Regions from separate parts of the Rhodobacter sp. NSM genome, predicted to be linked through region 1. Evidence: riboswitches for the same ligand, from Rfam matches in the RefSeq annotation. Region 1 holds a riboswitch; the other holds the start of a gene.
The links. Region 1 has a riboswitch for cobalamin ahead of ACTVZP_RS12285 (energy-coupling factor ABC transporter permease). Riboswitches for the same ligand answer to the same signal wherever they lie in the genome.
Positions count from the first base shown of each region.

Region 2: it holds a riboswitch for cobalamin, as region 1 does, so the genes downstream of both, ACTVZP_RS01555 (TonB-dependent receptor plug domain-containing protein) here and ACTVZP_RS12285 (energy-coupling factor ABC transporter permease) in region 1, are expected to answer to the same signal.

Region 1 is NZ_JBQPXH010000005.1:132,012-141,125, reverse strand. It holds gene ACTVZP_RS12290 (cobyrinate a,c-diamide synthase) at 1-980, opposite strand, end outside; gene ACTVZP_RS12285 (energy-coupling factor ABC transporter permease) at 1,271-1,948, opposite strand; cobalamin riboswitch at 2,012-2,218, opposite strand; gene ACTVZP_RS12280 (DUF2189 domain-containing protein) at 2,697-3,563, shown strand; gene ACTVZP_RS12275 (hypothetical protein) at 4,250-4,408, shown strand; gene ACTVZP_RS12270 (hypothetical protein) at 4,432-4,680, shown strand; gene ACTVZP_RS12265 (hypothetical protein) at 4,691-4,906, shown strand; gene ACTVZP_RS12260 (hypothetical protein) at 4,903-5,085, shown strand; partial or broken gene ACTVZP_RS12255 (hypothetical protein) at 5,240-5,492, shown strand; partial or broken gene ACTVZP_RS12250 (IS5/IS1182 family transposase) at 5,568-5,957, shown strand; gene ACTVZP_RS12245 (HlyD family secretion protein) at 6,081-7,274, opposite strand; gene ACTVZP_RS12240 (hypothetical protein) at 7,267-7,674, opposite strand; gene ACTVZP_RS12235 (CheR family methyltransferase) at 8,656-9,114, shown strand, end outside.
Region 2 is NZ_JBQPXH010000001.1:321,537-330,650, reverse strand. It holds gene ACTVZP_RS01560 (ABC transporter substrate-binding protein) at 1-46, opposite strand, end outside; gene ACTVZP_RS01555 (TonB-dependent receptor plug domain-containing protein) at 21-1,868, opposite strand; cobalamin riboswitch at 1,996-2,194, opposite strand; gene ACTVZP_RS01550 (amidase) at 2,326-3,777, shown strand; gene ACTVZP_RS01545 (ABC transporter ATP-binding protein) at 3,846-4,910, shown strand; gene ACTVZP_RS01540 (ABC transporter permease) at 4,912-5,823, shown strand; gene ACTVZP_RS01535 (ABC transporter permease) at 5,816-6,616, shown strand; gene ACTVZP_RS01530 (extracellular solute-binding protein) at 6,645-7,664, shown strand; gene ACTVZP_RS01525 (GNAT family N-acetyltransferase) at 7,973-9,001, shown strand; gene ACTVZP_RS01520 (cytochrome-c peroxidase) at 9,084-9,114, opposite strand, start outside.

The DNA.
Region 1 (9,114 bases):
AAGGCCTCGGCCGCCGCCAGCCTGCCGGCATGCAGTTCCGGGTAACCTCCCGGCAGCCAGACCAGATCGGCCTCGGGCGGGGCCTCGTCGGCGAGCGGGGAGAAGGGCAGGATCTCGGCCCCCGCCTCGCGCCAGCCGGTCAGAAGATGCGGATAGGTGAAGGTGAAGGCCGCATCCGATGCAAGTGCGATCCGCTGTGCGGGTGGTGGTGGCAGACGACCGGCGGCCGGCGCCGCACCGGCCCGCGCCGCCGCGCGGAGCGCGTCGAGATCGGCATGATCGCGCAGGAGCGCGGCGAGACATCCGATCGCCGCCTCCAGGTCGGGATGCTCGCCCGCCTGAACGAGCCCGAGGTGCCGTTCGGGCAGGACGAGATCCTTGCGCCGGGGCAGCGCCCCGAGCACGGTCAGGCCGAGGCGCGCCATCTCGCGGCGGATCATCGCCTCATGCCGCGGCCCCGCCACATTGTTCAGGATCACGCCTGCGAAGTCAGGCGCCTCGGGGTGGCGCGCGAAGCCGAGCGCCGTCGCCGCGGCCGACTGCGCCTGCCCCCCCACGTCCAGCACCAGCACCACGGGCCAGCCGAAGCGCCGCGCGATCTCGGAGGCGGCCCCTCGCCCCGTTCGCCCGGCCGTCGAGGTCCCGTCATAGAGGCCCATCGACCCTTCGGCGATGACCAGATCCGCTCCCTCCGCCCGGAACGCCAGCGCGCCGAGCAGGTCTTCACCCATCGACCAGCCGTCAAGGTTGAAGGATGGCCGCCCCGCCGCCGCAAGGTGAAAGGCAGGGTCGATATAGTCGGGGCCGTTCTTGAACGGCTGCACGACCAGACCCGCATCGCGAAACGCCCGCAGAAGCCCCAGCGTCACCGTGGTCTTGCCCGAGCCCGAGCCCGGCGCAGCAATCATCAGACCGGGCGGCCAGATCACCGGAAGCCGCCGGGATCCTGCTCGCGCCGGGCGGGTCTCGTCGTCCTGCATGCCAACCTTTCCCTGTGGGAGGAACGTATGCGAAGGCAGAGCGCGCCCGCGGGAACCCGTTGCCGGAACGCCCTGCCCGGCGCGCTTCATCGAGGCTGGCAGGCGATCCTGCGATCTGACCGCCACGCTCCCTCATTGCCGGCCGGCGGCCTCCGATGGCGACGGTGCCGGCGACAACCGGGGCTACCCGCCCTGCCCTTCATACCGCCGACAGCGGATTCCCGGCGTCATCCAGCGCCGGGCGCAGCCGGCTTTCGCCGCGCAAGCGGCCCCCGAAGGGGCCGCTCCGGTCAGGCCGCGTGGTGCAGCCGATGGGTGAAGAGCCCGGATCGGGCAAGGCCGTGCATCGACCTGGCGCCCGCCAGCACCGCCAGATCGGCAAGCGGCTCGATCAGGATCACCAGCATGTAGGCGCTGCCGAAGCTCGCAATGGCGGTGAGGTTCTCTGCCCCGAAGCCCTGGCCGAGGAAGGCCCAGAAGGCCACCCAAGCCACCACCCCGCCCTGATACGCGGTCGAAAGCGCCAGCGCCTGACGGTACTTGAGCTCGACGTAGGGCGTGTGCGGAGCGATGATCCGCCCGGCCAGCGCCCGCAGCGCGAAGAGCGGCACGAGCAGCGTCGTGACGTTCATGCCGTACTGAGGCAGGTCGAAGGGCGCGAAGAAGAGCCCCTGGATCAGCAGACCCAGCGCCAGCCCGATCGCCGCAGGCGCGGCTCCGAGGATCAGGAACAGCGTCGAGCCGAGGATCAGGTGAACCTCGGACACGCCAACCGGATGGTGCGGCAGGATCTCGAAGAAGGAAAAGACCGCTCCGGTGGCGATCGCGCTGCGCAGGACCAGCGAGCTGACCCCGCCTTCGCGCATCGCAGACCAGCCGAGCTTCAGCGCGTAGAGACCGGCGGTCGCCGCTGTGGCGTAGCCGACGATGGATTTGGCTCCGGTCACGAGACCGGGTTCGATATGCATGTCGTCCTCCTGGCCGTCATCCCCGACGGCGATTGGGTTTGGGCCGGTATCCCGGCGAGGGCGGCGCGGATGCGCCTGACGGCAGGTCTCCTGACTTGCGGGTCAAAGCCGTCCCCGAACCTTCCCGGCCATCGGCCAGTGGTGTCCGTCGGGGCGGCTCGCCGCTCACAGTTGCGGGGGCAGTCGCGGATTCGGGGGTCTCCCCTCACCGCGTTCCCTTTTCATCCCTCGGGCTTGTTCGCCGTCGGGAACCGTCGCGGCATGGCGTGACAGATCGGGGTAGCGCCGTCAATCCTGGTTCAGTTGCAGGACCGCCCCGGCGATGCGGCGGAGGAAGTCTCTCTGATCATGCCCGGCCGGAAGCAAGGACAGGTCCGCGCTCCTCCTGGTCGTCTGGCCCGTGGGTGAAGTCGCCGAACTCCACCTCGATGGCGACCCCGGGATCACACCGCTGGCAGCTATGAAATCACACCAGCTCTTCGGACGCTCACCAGCCAGTCGAGGTTGCTCATCCGTCAGAACTCCTTGCGAGGCCTGAATCCCGCGAAACGTCCGAATCCTTCGGTCGGGAGCCTGGACCGTGCAGGTCGCCGGGTCGGCACGGGATCGCTCGCCGCGGGCTCCGCCGAACGAGCCATCGTGATCGCCTGATCTGCCGGAACGTGGTAGTCTGCCCATGTGCCGGTGCCATGACCGGTGACGATTTGACTGGTCGATGCACCGCTCGACACCCGCGAGGAGGTTCGCAATGGGCAAAGCGGTCAAGACGATTGGAAACCCCCTTTCATGGACGGTGGAGGCGCTGGCCACATCGTCGCGCTACGTCGCAGACGCGGCACATGAGATCCGGGGAGACGACCACACCTCTCTGCCGCAGCTGAGGCGGCTGGATCGTGACGACATACTGCTCGCCTTGCGACGGGGGGTCGATGACTTCGCGGCGCTCCGAAGCGACGTGATCTTCGTCGTCGTTCTCTACCCGATCATCGGGCTTGCGCTGGCGACCCTGGCCTTGCAACGCGATCTGTTGCCGCTCGTCTTCCCGCTGATGTCGGGCTTCGCACTCCTCGGACCGGTCGCGGCCGTCGGCCTCTACGAGATGAGCCGGCGTCGCGAGCGAGGCGAGACCCCGGGCTCCGGTTCCGTATTCGCCGTGCTGGCATCGCCGGCCAGCGGTGCGCTCTTCGTGATGGGTCTCGGCCTCGTGGTCATGTTCGTCATCTGGATGCTGGCGGCCTATTTCATCTTCGCGCTGACGCTGGGACCGGAACCCCCGGCCTCGCTGGGCACCTTCCTGACCGAAGTCTTCACGACCTTGCCCGGCTGGACGATGCTGATCGTCGGTTGCGGAGCGGGCTTCATCCTTGCGGCGGCAACGCTGGCCGCGACCATCGTGTCCATTCCGCTGCTGATCGACAGGCGCGTCGGCGTGGCCACGGCCGTCGCGACGTCCCTGAGGCTTACGCAGGAGAACCCGGCGCCGGTCGCGACATGGGGGCTTGTGGTGGCCGGTCTGCTTGTCGTGGGGACAGTCCCCATGTTTCTCGGCTTGATATTCGTGCTGCCGATCCTGGGCCACGCCACGTGGCACCTCTATCGGGTCGCCGTGCAGTGAGGTCTGGCCCGCCGGCGCCCTCAGGCCCGGCGGCATCCTGACTTCGGCACACTCGTCCTGTCCGGGCGAGACAGGATCGGCATGCTTCCAGGATCGGCATGCCGCGAAGTGGTCGCGCTGGCGCGTCGGCAGGAAAACACCCGAGCGGGCCGGGTCCACCACCATGTGTTGCGGCTTCGTTGCGCGCCGGACCTGAGCGGCCAGGCTTGCGCGGATGGTGGCGGTCTGGAGTTGGCTGCGGGACGCGCTGACCGAGGCTGGACCGCATTCCGGTATCTGCGGCGTCCTGCTGGAACCCGAAACGCGAGCCCTCCGAGCGGCTACATCTTGCCGCGGATCCGGCGACGATCCCGCATCTTTCTGACTGACGACGCGGCAGACGCAGCGGAGGGGAACCGGCACCTGCTGCTTCCGGCGGATCCGGGCGATCTCATGTCCTCGATCACCCTCGGCGCCCCTCCCACAACTCACGCCATCCGCCGCAGGAGCGTCCTGGGAGGAACGCCGCAGCGGGAGCCCGATCCCTTGCGTCAAGTCCTCGTCTGCGAGTTGATTTAGGTCAAGGTGAGAAAGTCGGGAGGATGAGACCGATAGCATGTCGGGACGTTGGTTCGTGTGGAGAGGGTCAGGTCGAGTAGCCCGGCATCAGTTCTTCCGCCATCTTGATCCTTCGGGGACAGTCGACCATGAACCACGCAACCGTCCAGATCTCTCCCTATATTTCCGCACGCGGAGTTGTCGTTGCCGAGGATGCCACCTCGGGCCTCGTCACCATCCGCGACGGCAACCGCACCCTCACCGGCCGCCCGATCGCGCCGGCGATCGTGCGCCTCGTCTCCGCCTGACGCGCCGTACGGAGACGTTCGACATGACGACCAAGACCCTGATCTATGCGGGAGAGGCGACCCTCGTGCCGCAGGAGCGCAGCAGGCTCGTGCGGGCGATCCAGGATGCGCTGCGCATGCGCGACTTCGAGGTGGCACCGGCCGATGCCTTCGCCGCATGGACCGACTATTCCACCTCCGTGGGTTGGCCGTGGGTCCGGGTGCCCGAGGACACCTACGAGGTGCTGATGCGCGTCCGCCCCTTCCTCCGCACAGCAGCGCTTGCCGGCTAAGGGGATCGCCATGACGCTCAGGATCATCCGTTCCCTCCACGGCTGCCCCGCCCGAGAGCTTCCGCTCGACCAGAGCCGGCTGGCAGCGCTTCTGGCAACCAACGACCGTCAGTTCCCCGACGAGGCCGCTCTCATGCGCCACCTGCGACGCGGGCGGTCCGTCTGCATGATGCTCGCCGAGTACAGGCTGCGCACCGAAGACCAGTTCCGACTGGTGGTCGCATGAAGTACCGCATCACCTACGGCTACGAACGCCACGGCCGTGAACGGGTCGACACGCGGGTGCTGGCCTTCGAGATCAAGCTCAACACCCCGGACATCATCGAGTATCTCGAGCGCAGGCTCGGCGCAGTCCTGCGCCTCGACGCGCTGACGATCTTCGACCTGCATCCCCTGCACGCCTGACGCGGCTTGCGTCGCACTGGCCTGCCCCAAGGGGTGGTCCGGCGTAAATGTTGATGCCTGACGGCTCTCGACACCACGGTCATGGTGGTCGGCCTGGCGACAGCCCCCTGCCCCTGCGGGTCGACAGCACTGGCATCGAAGGCGAGTAAGGTGGGTCAGAAAACCGTCCGCCTTCGACACCCGCAAGTGCCATGACGCAATCGCCGCCCGGGGCGCCGCCGCGTTCGTCGGACGGGCCTTCCGCTGGAAGGCCCGCTTGTCCTCACTCCTGCCCCGCAAGAACGCCAGACCTTGAATCCCGACACCGCCGGGGCCATCGCTCCCAAGGAAATCCTGCGCACATCGAAGCGCGTCGTAAGGACCATCTGGCGACGATGGAGCGGATCTCCCACCGCCGAAGCCGCCTGTCTGGATCTGGGTTTCTGACTTAGGGCATGCCTTATGTCATGCGCTGAGGTCATTTCACAATTCGAGGTCTTCGCGGCGGGCGAGCTTCGCCGCCGCCAGCCCCTTCGCCCGCCTCTGACACCGGACCCGCCGAGACGAAGCCCGAGACCGCCCCGAAACCCGGAACCCGGAACCCGAAAGGCAGAGGTCGACTTCCCGGGCCAGAAGCGCTCGAACGCCACCCACGCTTCGGTCACGGATCCGGAGGCGCGGCTATCCAGGAAATCTCCCGGCGCCGGCGCGGCCCTTTGTCATGGGCCCTCCCGGATGGAGAACCGGCACGGCTTCGTGGCCCAGACCGAGGTCACGCAGGCGGACGGTCATGCCGAACGAAAGGCCGCGCGCGACATGGCCCACCACCACTCGCCGGCTCGACGAGGCGGCTGACGCTCGGAGCAGACAAGGCCTGCGACGCCGAGGAATTTGCAGCATGGGATCGGGGGGTGCGCCCAGGCATGCCGAACCTGAGGAGCGGACCTCCCTCAGCCCGCCGGCCGAGGGAAACCGTCCCGACGTGCCGCCTATTTCGGCGGCCTGCCGATGCACTGTCAGTGACCCCCTCCGCCAAGCCCGACCCCTGCCACCATGGCTCCCCAGACCTTGAGCCTCAGACCAGCGGCCTTGATGATCCCCGTTGCTGCGATGACATGACCAAAGATGCCTTCAAGATTGTCGGTATAGGTCTGCACGACACAACCGCTGCCGTCGATCGTGATGCTCTCCTGTTCGGGGTGGATCAGTTCCAGATAGACCAGCAGGGATCCCCGCTGCATGCCGTTTTCAGCTTCGAGCAGGCGCCCCCCCGGAACCACCTGACCTGATGCTATCGCCGGCTGGATCGCCTGGATCCGGGCAGGAAGAACGGTATCGCGAAATGAAAGGTTGATATTCGTGTTGCAGGCGATCTCTGCCGGCATGCCCACATAAAGCGTGGACCTCGCGACCTGATTGAACCCTGCGGTGAACCGCAGCGGAAGATCCTCGGGCCGATCCGGGATGATCAGCATCGCGGGGCTCAGGATGAGCGTGGCGGCCGGGCTGCCGACGCTCAGCGCCAGTTGCGTGACAAGTCCGTCGGAGAAGGACCGGACCTCGGTCTTGGCAAGATCTGCCCGAGCGACCTGCAACGCGGCCTCCGCCGCCTTGCGCTGAGCCGGGATGGCCTGCGACAGTTCCGCACGTGCAAGATCGGCCTGTGCCTGGGCGGCCTCGCGTTCGGCCTCGGCCGCGGTGACAGATGCCTCGGTCTGGCGAAGGGTATCCTGCGTCCCGACATTGCGCGTCAGAAGCTGACGGGCGTTATCCCGGTCGACACTCAATTTCTCCAGCGTCGAGGTCGCCGCGGCGACGCTTGCCAAGGCCACTCTCAGGGTGTCCTGCGCCTTGGTCTCTGCTGCGGCGATCTTGTCGAACTCCGCTTCGGCCTGGGTCAGCCGTGCTTTCTGGGAACTGTCCTCGATCCTGAACAACAGATCGCCCGCAGCGACCCGCTGGCCGTTCTCGACGTGGATTTCGGTGACCGGGCCGCTGGTCTGCGCCACAACAGAGATGGTCCGGAACGGAAGCAGACCGGAATAGGATTTGGGATGGAAGTAGAAGATCACGAGAAACAGGCCCACGGCCATCACGGCCCAGGCGAACACCGCCGTCCGCATGTTCCAGACGGTCATCGCCTCGCCCCGCCGCTTCAGCTGATAATAGCGGAAGATCGCGGGAAAGGAGGTCAGCAGGAGTTCAAGCATGCTCCGGCTCTCCTTCGGCATCCGTTCGCTCCGCAGGCCGCCCGCCTGTTTGCGTGGCGGTGTGTCCAGGCGCCGTGTCCAGCGGGCCAACCAGGTGGAACCGAGACCAGTCCGCGGCCAGCGCGATCAGGATGGCGCTGAGCGGCAAGAGCGCACTGACGTGGTCCAAAGGGAATATCTCATATACAAGCGCTATGGTGAGCAGCGTCGGGATGGTCTTTGCCAGCGGCGTTCCACTCGACTTATGCTCCGCCCAACGGTCGAACGCCGCGTACAAAGTGATTAACCCGAACAAGGCCAAAATAATTAAAAAGACGGTGACCCATGCCAGAAAGTCGGTCTCTCCGGGTGCGGTAAACCATGATGGGGCTGCATGCCCAAATTCACTCTCAGTGGCCATCACCATCCCTTCCCAATGTCGAAGTTGGAGCGGCGCAAACGTAGCAAACAGCGATTGTGCGACGACAAGACCTTAGCATTAATCACCATACCTCCTTGGTCTGCCCCATTGAGTGGCCCGATTTCGATGTTAATGCATGGCGGGTCCTGGCGCTACAGATGGGGCGCCCGGCGCAGCGGGTGCGGGTGGCGAAGCCGGCCACTGCACCGCGCGTGGTGCCGGGGAACAATTGCCAGGCAGCTGGCGTGCCCCTGCTCAAATAGCATTGGTCAAGGGTTCTGGTTCGGATCTGCGCCTTTGCCGGATTCAGGATTCTCTCCGCAGTCGATTGCGGTTGGGATCGCTGCATGTTGGCGTCGGATGGTGGATCGCCCGAAATGGTCCTCGCAATCATCTTCCTGCGTCTGGGTGGAGGTGCCGCCTGTCAGAGGGTCGGCCTGATCCGGGCCACGCGTCTCGGCAGGCGCATCCGTGAAGTCATTCGGTCAGTCGTACTCCTTGCGTGTCATCCATGGACCTTGCTCCAGCGGAACGGCGTGCCTGTCCTCCACATGGCGTGGAGGACGATGGCGAGCTTGCGGGCAACGGTGGCGCGTGCCTTCTTGAAGCCTGCGCTTTGACCCGCATCATGCGCCACGCCGCGCAGCGCTCTCGACCCGGATCGTCTGGCGGGCGGGTCGGCGCGAGATGGTCCGCGGAGGTGGAACGCGCCCCACCCCGGCGCCTTGTGACGTAAAACAAAGAACCGGATTGTCACGGCTCGCCTTGCGGTGGGCCGGGGCACGGGGCGCATTGCGGAGACCTGCCCGACCGCCGCCTGAAGCGCGACGAGCTGGCGGCGGGGTCGTCCGGGCCGGGCGGCCCGGGCCGTCAGGCACTCGCCCGAAACTGTTCCTCGTCACGCCGCGGGACGGGCGAGAGCCTGACCGATGGAGGCGACTATCGCTTGCAAGACCTGGCGGGATGCATCAGGTTGCGCGGATGGCAGATCCACCACCTTCAGGCTTCCCGGTGGTCGCCTTGGGCGGATCTGCCGGGGCCTTGCAGAGCTTCTTCGACTTCTTCGACGCGATGTCCCGAGAGGAGACGCGGACGAAGATGGCGTATGTCGTCATCCTCCACCTGTCGCCCGATCAGGAGAGCCACCTGGTCGAGTTGCTGCGCAGCAGGACCGACCTTCCTGTCGTGGCAGTGGACGATCCGACAACGATCACCTGCGGGACCATCTATGTCCTGCCGCCCGACCGGACGCTCGATGTCGCCGATGGCGCCCTGATCCCGCGGCAGCGCGCTACCGGAAGCACGCATCGGCCGGTCGACGACATCGTTCGCGGCCTTACGCGAGAGTTCGGCGGTCGGACGACGGTGATCATCTGCTCGGGCACCGGATCGAACGGCTCGACGGCGCTCGGGGGCGTGCGCGAAGCCGGCGGCTGCGTG
Region 2 (9,114 bases), on a different contig from region 1:
CCAGCGCAAGCGCAAGGCGCCTAGAAGCGCGCACGCAGGCCCGCATAGATCGAGCGACCGGGCTGGGCATAACCGCGCACCGTCTGATACTCCTCGTCGAACAGGTTCTCGACACGGAGGAAGGCCTCCGCCGCATCCGTCACCTCGTAGGTAACCGTCGCGTTGACGACCGTCCAGTCATCGAGGGGCGCAGCAGGATCGGGATAGGTCTCGTCGAGGACATCCGCCACATGCTGCAGCGTGAGGATCCCCCGCGTGCGATCCGCGATCTGCCCTTCGAGGCCCAGAACGAGGTCGTGCCGCGGCACGCGGATGGCGCGCGTCTCGACAGCATTTTCCTCGTCCACCGCATCCGTGTAGGTGTAGCTGCCGAAGACTTCCCAGCCTTGGCCCAGCGGGCTGCGTCCCGAGATCTCGACGCCCTTCGTCCGCGTCTCGCCGTCCAGCTGGTCATAGCATCCCCAGGGAGATGCGCAGAAGGTCGCACCGGCGATGTAGGCGATGCGGTCGGTGATGTCGGTCCTGAACACGGTCGCCTGAAGGTTTCCGCCGTTGGGCAGCAGCTTCTCCAGACCCAGCTCGTAGCTGCGGCTGGTCTCCGGCCCGAGACGGTCCGAACCTTCCGGTCCGAACCTCTGGTAGAGCGAAGGCGCACGGAATCCGGTGCCAGCCACGCCCCTGAGGATCAGGTCGTCGGGCAGGCGCCAGGCGAGGGCGACGCGGCCCGTCGTCTTGCCGTCAAAGTCGGAAGGATCGTCGTGGCGCGCCGCGAACGAGAGGTCGATCGCGGGGGTCAAGGCGTAGCGCGCCTCGGCAAAGATCGCATCGGTCGTCAGGTCGCCCGAGTTCGTGTCGCTCTCGAAGCTCTCCTTCGTCCGCTCCGCTCCGAGCGACAGACCCAGTGCACCCATTTCGACCGAGCCGAGATAGGAAAGGGCGCGGCGTTCGCCCTCATAGAGTTCGACAAAACCTCCGGGATACTCGCGGCGCGTGTCGGCGGCGGCATAGGCGATCTCGTTGCGAACCTGCCCGAGCGTGAAGTCCACGAACACGCGACCACCGCGCAGACGGTCGGCTGCCCGGTCGTCCGTATCGGCCAGGCTGCTGTTGAAGTTCTCGTCGAACACGAGCCCGTCGATGTCGAGATCGCTGTCCCGCGCGATGAAGGCCGCGCCGATGCGCAGATCCTCCGTCAGGTCGTAGGCCCCGGAAAGCGCATGGAAGGTCGTGTCGAAGCCGTCGCGCTCGGTTCCGGCGGCAGCCTGCGAGATGCCGTCGGTCACGGTGCGGGCCGTCGTGAAGGCCAGTTCGCCCCGCTCTCCCAGAATGCCCGCCGAAAGGGCGCCATTGAAGGTCCGGTTGCTGCCCGCCTCGAGCGTGACCTGCCCGGAGGTGCCCGGCTCGGTCGGGCGGTAGGTGGCGATATCCACCACGCCCGCAACCGCTTCCGACCCGTAGATCGCCGACTGCGAACCACGCAGGACCTCGATCCGGGCGATGCCGCCGGCGGTGAGACTGCCGAAGTCGAAACTCGACTCCGTGACGGAGGGATCGGCCACGTCGATCCCGTTGATCCGCACCGTCTGATAGGCCGGGCCCAGGCCGCGGATCCGCAGCGCCGTAGAGGTGCCGAGGCCGCCGTTACGGGTGTAGGAAACGCCTGGAAGCCGTGCGAGCACGTCGCTCACCAGGATCTCGCCCGTCGCCTGCAGGTCCTCGGCCGTCACCACGTCGACCGAGGCGCCGGTGCGGCTTGCCTCGGTGGCCACGAGGCTCGGCGAGACCACGATCTCGTCGAGGGCGATGTCCTGCGCCTGCAGCGGAGCTGCGGCCATCAGCGCAAGGAGCGAGGCGGCTGTCTTCTTCATCTGTCCCTTTCCGTCCGGGCGATGCCGGATCTGACCTGTCATGTCCTCGGAAAGGGTCATCCCTTCCGCCGAGGGTGATCGTCACCTGAAGCGGAAGGCCCGCCTCCCGCACGCGCCCCGCGCACAGGAAAGGGTGATCACTTCGGCAGGTCTCCTGACTCGCGGGTCTTCGCTCGGACCGGCCTTCCCGGGGCGCACCCAGTGGCATGATCGGTCGTCGCTCGCCGCCTACAGTTGCGGGGGCAGCCGCGGAGTTGGACCATCGCCCGCACCGCGTTCCCTTTTCATCCGGACACGACGCCGGAACCGAAGCAGGTTCTCAATAGGACAAGCATCGGCGCTGTCAAGCAGGCGTCACCGCCCCCTGTCGCCCGCGTTCCTGCGCGGGCGGTGCGAAAAGGTTGGACGCGGCGCACCTCTCCGCCGCAGCATGGCGCGAAAGGCATGGAGGACCCGCATGTTCCGAAGTTTCGGCGCCGATGATGCAACCGGCCTCGCGGCCCTTGTCGCCAGCGGCGATGTGACGCCAGAGGAGTTGCTCGATGCGGCGCTGGCTTCGGTCGCAGCGCTGAACCCGGCGCTCAATGCGGTAGTTCTGCTGCAGGAGGAAAGCGCGCGGCGCTCCATCGCATCCGGCCTTCCTCGCGGGCCGTTCCGCGGCGTGCCCTTCCTGCTCAAGGATCTCGGATGCGAGGCGGTGGACTTCCCCTCGCACAACGGCTCGCGGCTGCTCGAGAACACGCGCTACCCGCGCGATTCCGCGATCTTCGAGCGCATCCGCGCGACCGGTGTCGTGACCTTCGGGCGCACGACCTCGCCCGAGGGCGGGATCGGACCCGCGACCGAGGCCGCCGTCTATGGCGGACCGACCCGCAATCCCTGGAACCTCGAGCGCACCTCCGGGGGATCGTCGGGGGGCGCGGGCGCCGCCGTCGCTGCCGGGATCGTCGCCGTGGCCCACGGGTCGGACGGGGGCGGGTCGGTCCGCATCCCCGCCTCGTCCTGCGGGCTCTTCGGGATGAAGCCCACGCGGGCGCGGCTGCCTGACGGGCCCTACGCGGGCGAGGGCTGGGCAGGGATGGCGATCGACGGCTTCCTCAGCTGGTCCGTGCGCGACACGGCCCACATGCTCGACGCCTGCGCGGGCGCCGATCCCGGCGCGCCCTACTGGGCGCCGCCCCTTCTGCGCAGCCATGCGGATGCGATCAGCCGCCCGCCGCGGCGGCTGCGCGTGGGGATCTGCGACACGACCTTCACCGGCACCCCGATCCATCCCGAGGTGCGGGCCGCGGTCGAGGCCGCGGGTCGGCTGCTCGAGGATCTGGGCCACGCGGTGCGGCCCTGCCTCCCGCAGGCGGACGTGGCAATGATGATGGAGGCCTGGACCGACATCGTGGCCTGCGGCACGGCGCTTGGCATCCGCAAGGCGCTGAAGGGGCGCGCCCCCGAGGGGCTGGTCGAGCCGGTCTCGCTGGGCGCGCTGCGGCGTGCCGCCGAGATCCCCGGCGAGCGATATCTCGAGGCGGTGGGCCAGATCCACGCCTTCGGGCGCCAGATGGCCGCGGTCTTCGATCCCGACGAGGGAAACGGCATCGACGTCCTGCTGTCGGCCACGCTGGCCGAGCCCCCCGCCCGTGTGGGCCGTTTCGCCCATACGACCGAGGATTACGTGGCCTTCCGCACCGGCCCCGAGGGCGTCTTTGCCTACTCCCCCTTCACGGCGGTCTTCAACGCCTCCGGCCAGCCGGCGGCGAGCCTGCCGCTCGGCATGAGTGCGGACGGCTTGCCGATCGGCGTCCATCTCGCCGCCCGCTTCGGCGCCGACGAGGAGCTGATCGCGCTCTGCGCAGAAATCGAGCGCGCGGCGCCCTGGATCGGCCGCCGCCCTGCCCCTTTGGTCGATTCCTGAGCGAGACAGTTGCCTTGGAGACAGGCGGCTGCCTAACCTCGCATCAGACCAGCATGGAGAGACGATCCTTGACCGGACCCATTGCCGTCGAAGCCCGCAACGTCGTCAAGGCCTTCGGGCAGGGAGAGGTGGCTGTTCGCGCGCTGGACGATGTTTCGGTCGGGATCCGCAGGGGCGAGTTCTTCACGCTGCTCGGCCCGTCGGGCTGCGGCAAGACCACGCTCCTGCGGCTGATCGCCGGTTTCGAATCGCCCAGTTCGGGCGCCATCCTGCTGGACGGGCGTGACATCACCGCCGATCCTCCGAATCGACGTCCGATCAACACCGTCTTTCAAAGCTACGCGCTCTTTCCGCATCTGACGGTGGCAGAGAACGTGGGCTTCGGCCTGAAGATGCTGGGCAAGCCGAGGGCCGAGGCCGAGAACGTCACCGCACGGATGCTGGCGCTCGTCCGGCTCGAGGCGCTGGCGGGGCGCAAGGTGGCGCAGCTCTCGGGCGGGCAGCAGCAGCGCGTGGCCCTGGCGCGGGCGCTCGCGCCGCAGCCCAGGGTGCTGCTGCTGGACGAACCCCTGTCGGCGCTCGACCTCAAGCTGCGCAAGGAGATGCAGATCGAGCTGAAGCGGCTCCAGCACGAGACCGGCATCACCTTCGTCTTCGTGACGCACGACCAGGAGGAGGCGCTGACCATGTCGGACCGGATCGGGGTGATGAGCGCAGGCCGGATCCTGCAGATCGGCCCCCCGCGCGAGATCTACACCCGCCCCGCCAACCGCTTCGTCGCAAGCTTCATCGGAGAGACGAACTTCCTGCCCGCGCGCCATGCCGGGGGCCGGGTGACGCTCGACGCGGGCGGCGAACTGGCCGTCGAGGGAGGTCCCGAGGGCCGGGTCACGGTCGCCGTCCGGCCCGAGCAGGTGCGCCTCGTGGCCCCGGACGAGCCGGGCGCCCTGCCCGCCACGATCCGCGATCTCGTCTATTTCGGAACCGACACCCACTGCCACCTCGCGCTGGCCGACGGGACCGAAGTGGTGGCCCGCCTGCAGAGCAGCGCCTCGGGCGATCCGGGGCTCGAGCCCGGCCAGCCCGCGGGCCTGCGCTTCGCCCCGGGCGCCCTGCAGCTTCTGGGGGACTGAGATGGCGGGCGGCGAAGGCGCCCGCGCGCGCCGCACCCGGATGCGGAACGGCTGGCTTCTCTCCGCGCCTGCCCTCGTGATCCTCGCCCTTGCGGCCTCGGGGCCGCTTCTGGTCGTGCTGGTCTACAGCTTCCTCGTGAAGGGCCAGTACGGCGGCGTGATCTGGGACTTCTCGACCCAGGCCTGGTTCGAGGTGCTCTTCACCCGCGACATCTTCTCGGACGAGGTGGGCCTCGCCGATGCGCATCTGGCGATCTTCTGGCGCTCGGTGAAGCTCTCGCTGATGACGACCGCGATCACCTTCGTCGCGGGCTTCCCGACCGCCTGGTTCATCGCCACGCGCCCGCCGCACCGGCGCCCGCTCTGGCTCTTCCTCATCACCATTCCGTTCTGGACCAACCTGCTGATCCGCACCTTCGCCATCAACGAGGTGATCCGCAACGAGGGCATCCTGAACACGCTGATGATCCGCGCGGGCCTCTTCGAGCGGCCGATCCAGATCCTCTATACCGACACGGCCGTGCTGATCGGCATGGCCTATGTCTACCTGCCGCTGATGGTCCTGCCACTCTTCGCCGCGATCGACCGGTTCGACATGCGCCTGCTCGAGGCGGCCTATGACCTCTATGCGAGCCGTTGGCAGGTGCTGCGCCGGATCATCCTGCCGCTGGTGAAGCCGGGGATCGTCGCGGGTTCGATCCTCGTCTTCGTTCCCTCGCTCGGCGCCTATGTCACGCCGCGGGTGCTGGGCGGCGGCAAGAACATGATGATCGGCAACTTCATCGAGCTTCAGTTCGGGCAGGGCCGCAACTGGCCGCTGGGCGCCGCGCTCTCGATGCTGCTGCTGGCCATCGTGATGGTGGCGCTGCTGGTCTATGTCCGCGCCGCGGGCCGGGAGGGCGGCCATGGGTAGGCGTTTCGACGTGACCAGCCTGCCGGGCGTCACCTTCGTGGCGGGTCTGGCCTTCCTCGCGCTCTATGCGCCGATCTTCACCCTCGTCGCCTATTCCTTCAACGACGCGAACGCGATCTCGGTCTGGGGCGGCTTCTCCTTCCGCTGGTACGAGGTCGCCTGGGCCAACCGCGAGGTGCAGGCGGCGACGGCGCGGTCGCTGGTTATCGCCTCGGCCGCCTCGGTGATCGCAACCTCGGTCGCCACCACGGCGGCGCTCGGGACGACCCGCAGGGGCGCCTTCCGCGGCCAGACCTTCATCTACGTCATGATCAACCAGCCGCTGATGGTGCCTGAGATCGTGACAGCGGTCGCGCTGCTCATCGTCTTCGCGAGCGTGAAGGTCGCGACCGGCTATTCGGGCCTCGGCTACCTGGTCCTCGCCCATGCCGCCTTCTGCATCCCCTTCGCCTATCTGCCGATCCGGGCGCGGCTCGAGGGGATGGACCTCAGCCTCGAGACGGCGGCGGCCGATCTCTACGCCAACCCCTGGCAGACCTTCCGCCATGTCACGCTGCCGCTGATGGCACCGGGGATCGTCGCCGGCTCGATGCTCGCCTTCGTCATCTCGCTCGACGACGTGATCATCACCGAGTTCGTGAAATCGGCAGGACAGGATACGCTGCCCACCTACATGCTGGGCCAGATGCGCCGCGCGATCACGCCCGAGGTCAATGCGATCTCGACCGCCCTCCTCGGCCTCACCGTGGCGCTGCTGACCGTCTTCTTCCTACTGACCCGAAAGCGGGGCTGAACCCGCCGAGCCCAACAAGGAGAGCACGATGAGACATCTCGCAGCCGCAGCCCTGCTGCTTGCCTCGACCAGCCTGGCCGGAGCAGCCGAGCTGAACCTCTACAACTGGGGCAACTACACGAGCCCCGAGCTGCTCGCGAAGTTCGAGCAGCAGACCGGGATCAAGGTCACGGTCACCGACTACGACAGCAACGACACCGCGCTGGCGAAAATCGAGGCGGGGGGACACGGCTTCGACCTCGTGGTGCCCTCGGCCAATTACGTCGGCATCTTCCGCGACAAGGGCCTGCTGACGGAACTTGACCTGTCGAAGATCCCGAACCACGCCAACATCGCCCCGGAATGGAAGGACGTGGAGTGGGATCCCGGCCGTGCCTATTCGGTGCCGTGGCAATGGGGCACGACGGGGATCTCGGTCAATACCGCGGTTTACGGGGGCGACATCAACACCTCGGCGGTCTGGCTCGAGGTGCCGGACGAGCTGAAGGGCAAGGTCAACGTGGTGCCCGAGATGAACGACGTCGTGTCGCTGGCCACGATGTATGCCGGGGGCGAGCCGTGCTCGGAAGATCTGGAGGTGCTGAAGAAGACGCGCGACCTTCTGATTGCGGCAAAGCCAAACTGGATCTCGATGGACTATGGCGCGACCGAGAAGCTCTCGAACAACGACTGGGCGGCTTCGGTCAACTGGTCGGGCTCGTCGATGCGCGCGCGGCTGGCCAATCCCGACGTGGCCTTCGGCTACCCGAAGGAAGGCTACATCATCTTCATGGACTCGGTCGCCCTGCTGCGCGACGCGAAGAACGTGGACGAGGCCTACCAGTTCCTGAACTTCATCCTGGAGCCCGAGAATGCCGCGATGATCTCAGCCTTCGCGCGCTATTCGCCGGGCGTCGCAGGTGCCGCGGAGTTCCTGCCCGAGGACATGAAGACGGCGCCCGAGGCGGTGATCCCCGCGGAATTCGTGGAGAGCGGCGTGTTCCTGCCGGCCTGCGGACCGAAAGCGCAGGAATACATCACGGCCATCTGGACCGAGCTGCAGAAGTGACCGGCCGGCGGGGCCGCCGAGGCCCCGCAACCCTTGGTGGAGGGAGGATTCGCGCCGGCTGATTCCACGTGAACCCGGGCCGCGGGGCAACCGACGCCTACTCCCTACCTCTCCGGACTTAGCATCCCCCACCTCCGGTAGTGCCCAGCCCGAGGGCACTCGCCTTGCGGTGTGCCTGCCGCGCCACATCAATGCGGAATCGTGACCGAACTTTGCCGATGGCCCCAGATTTGCCACACTTCGGACGCGGGGAGGGTATATTTCGATGAGCAGATCGACGGCATTTTACGATCATCGGGAATTGATTCATGGATCTGAGCACTTTCGCGACCGCGAGGGCGAATCCCGTCGGGACGGCCTCGGCACCCTCCAGAGAACTGAAACAGAGGTCCTCCGCCACGACTGCGGTGCGCCTCGATCCGCTGTCCCCCACGATCTTCCACGAGCCGTGGTGGCTCGACGCGGCCTCTCCCTACGGCTGGGCCGAAACGGTCGTCCGTTCCGAGAACAGGGTCGTGGGACGCCTGCCCTACATGCTGGTGCGCAAGCCCTTCGGCCAGGTCTCGTGCGAGATGCCGACCTTCGCGCATTTCCTCGGACCGGCGGTCGATGCCGGCAAGGGCGCCCCTGCCAACCGCGCGCTGAAGCACGCCCAGATCACGCGCGAGCTTCATGAACAGCTGCCGCGGGCGGGCAACGTTTACATGCGCATGCATCGCGACGTGACCGACGTCCTGGTCTTCGCCGAGGCGGGCATGCACATGCTGGCCAACTTCACCTACGAGATCGCGCCGGGCCCCGAGCAGGCGATCTGGAGCGGCATGCGGGACAAGACCCGCAACATCATCCGCCGCGCGCAGGAGAAGCACACGGTGAGCGAGACGCTCTCGCCCGCTGCCTTCGCCTCCTTCTACCGCCACAACGTCGACCTCGCCGGCCACGAGAGCTACTACGAGACCGACGACATCACCCGCGTCTGCCTCGCCGCACTCGATCGGGGTCGCGGCAGGATCCTTTCGGCGACGGCGGCCGACGGGAGCATCGCCGGCGCGATCTTCACGGTCTGGGACGCGACCTCCTGCTATTACCTGCTGGCCTCGCGGTCCAAGGGCATCGATCAGGGCGCGACCAGCCTCCTCGTCTGGGAGGCCATCCGCCATGCCGCAGGCAAGGGCCTGATCTTCGACTTCGACGGGCTCTATACCCGCGGCAACCGCGTGTTCTTCACCGGCTTCGGCGGAGAGGTGCGCCCGCGCTACGTCGTCTGCAGCAGCACCCGGACCTACCGCGCGACCATGATGCTCGACAAGATGCTGTCGCGCCTGCGCCGCCGCTGACACGAGCGACAGTCACGCAAGCGGGGCGGCCTCTCGGCCGCCCCATCCATGTGCGCCTGCGGCATCCGGCGACGCTGCGCCGTCAGTCGGCCTTGATTTCCGCGGTCGGACGC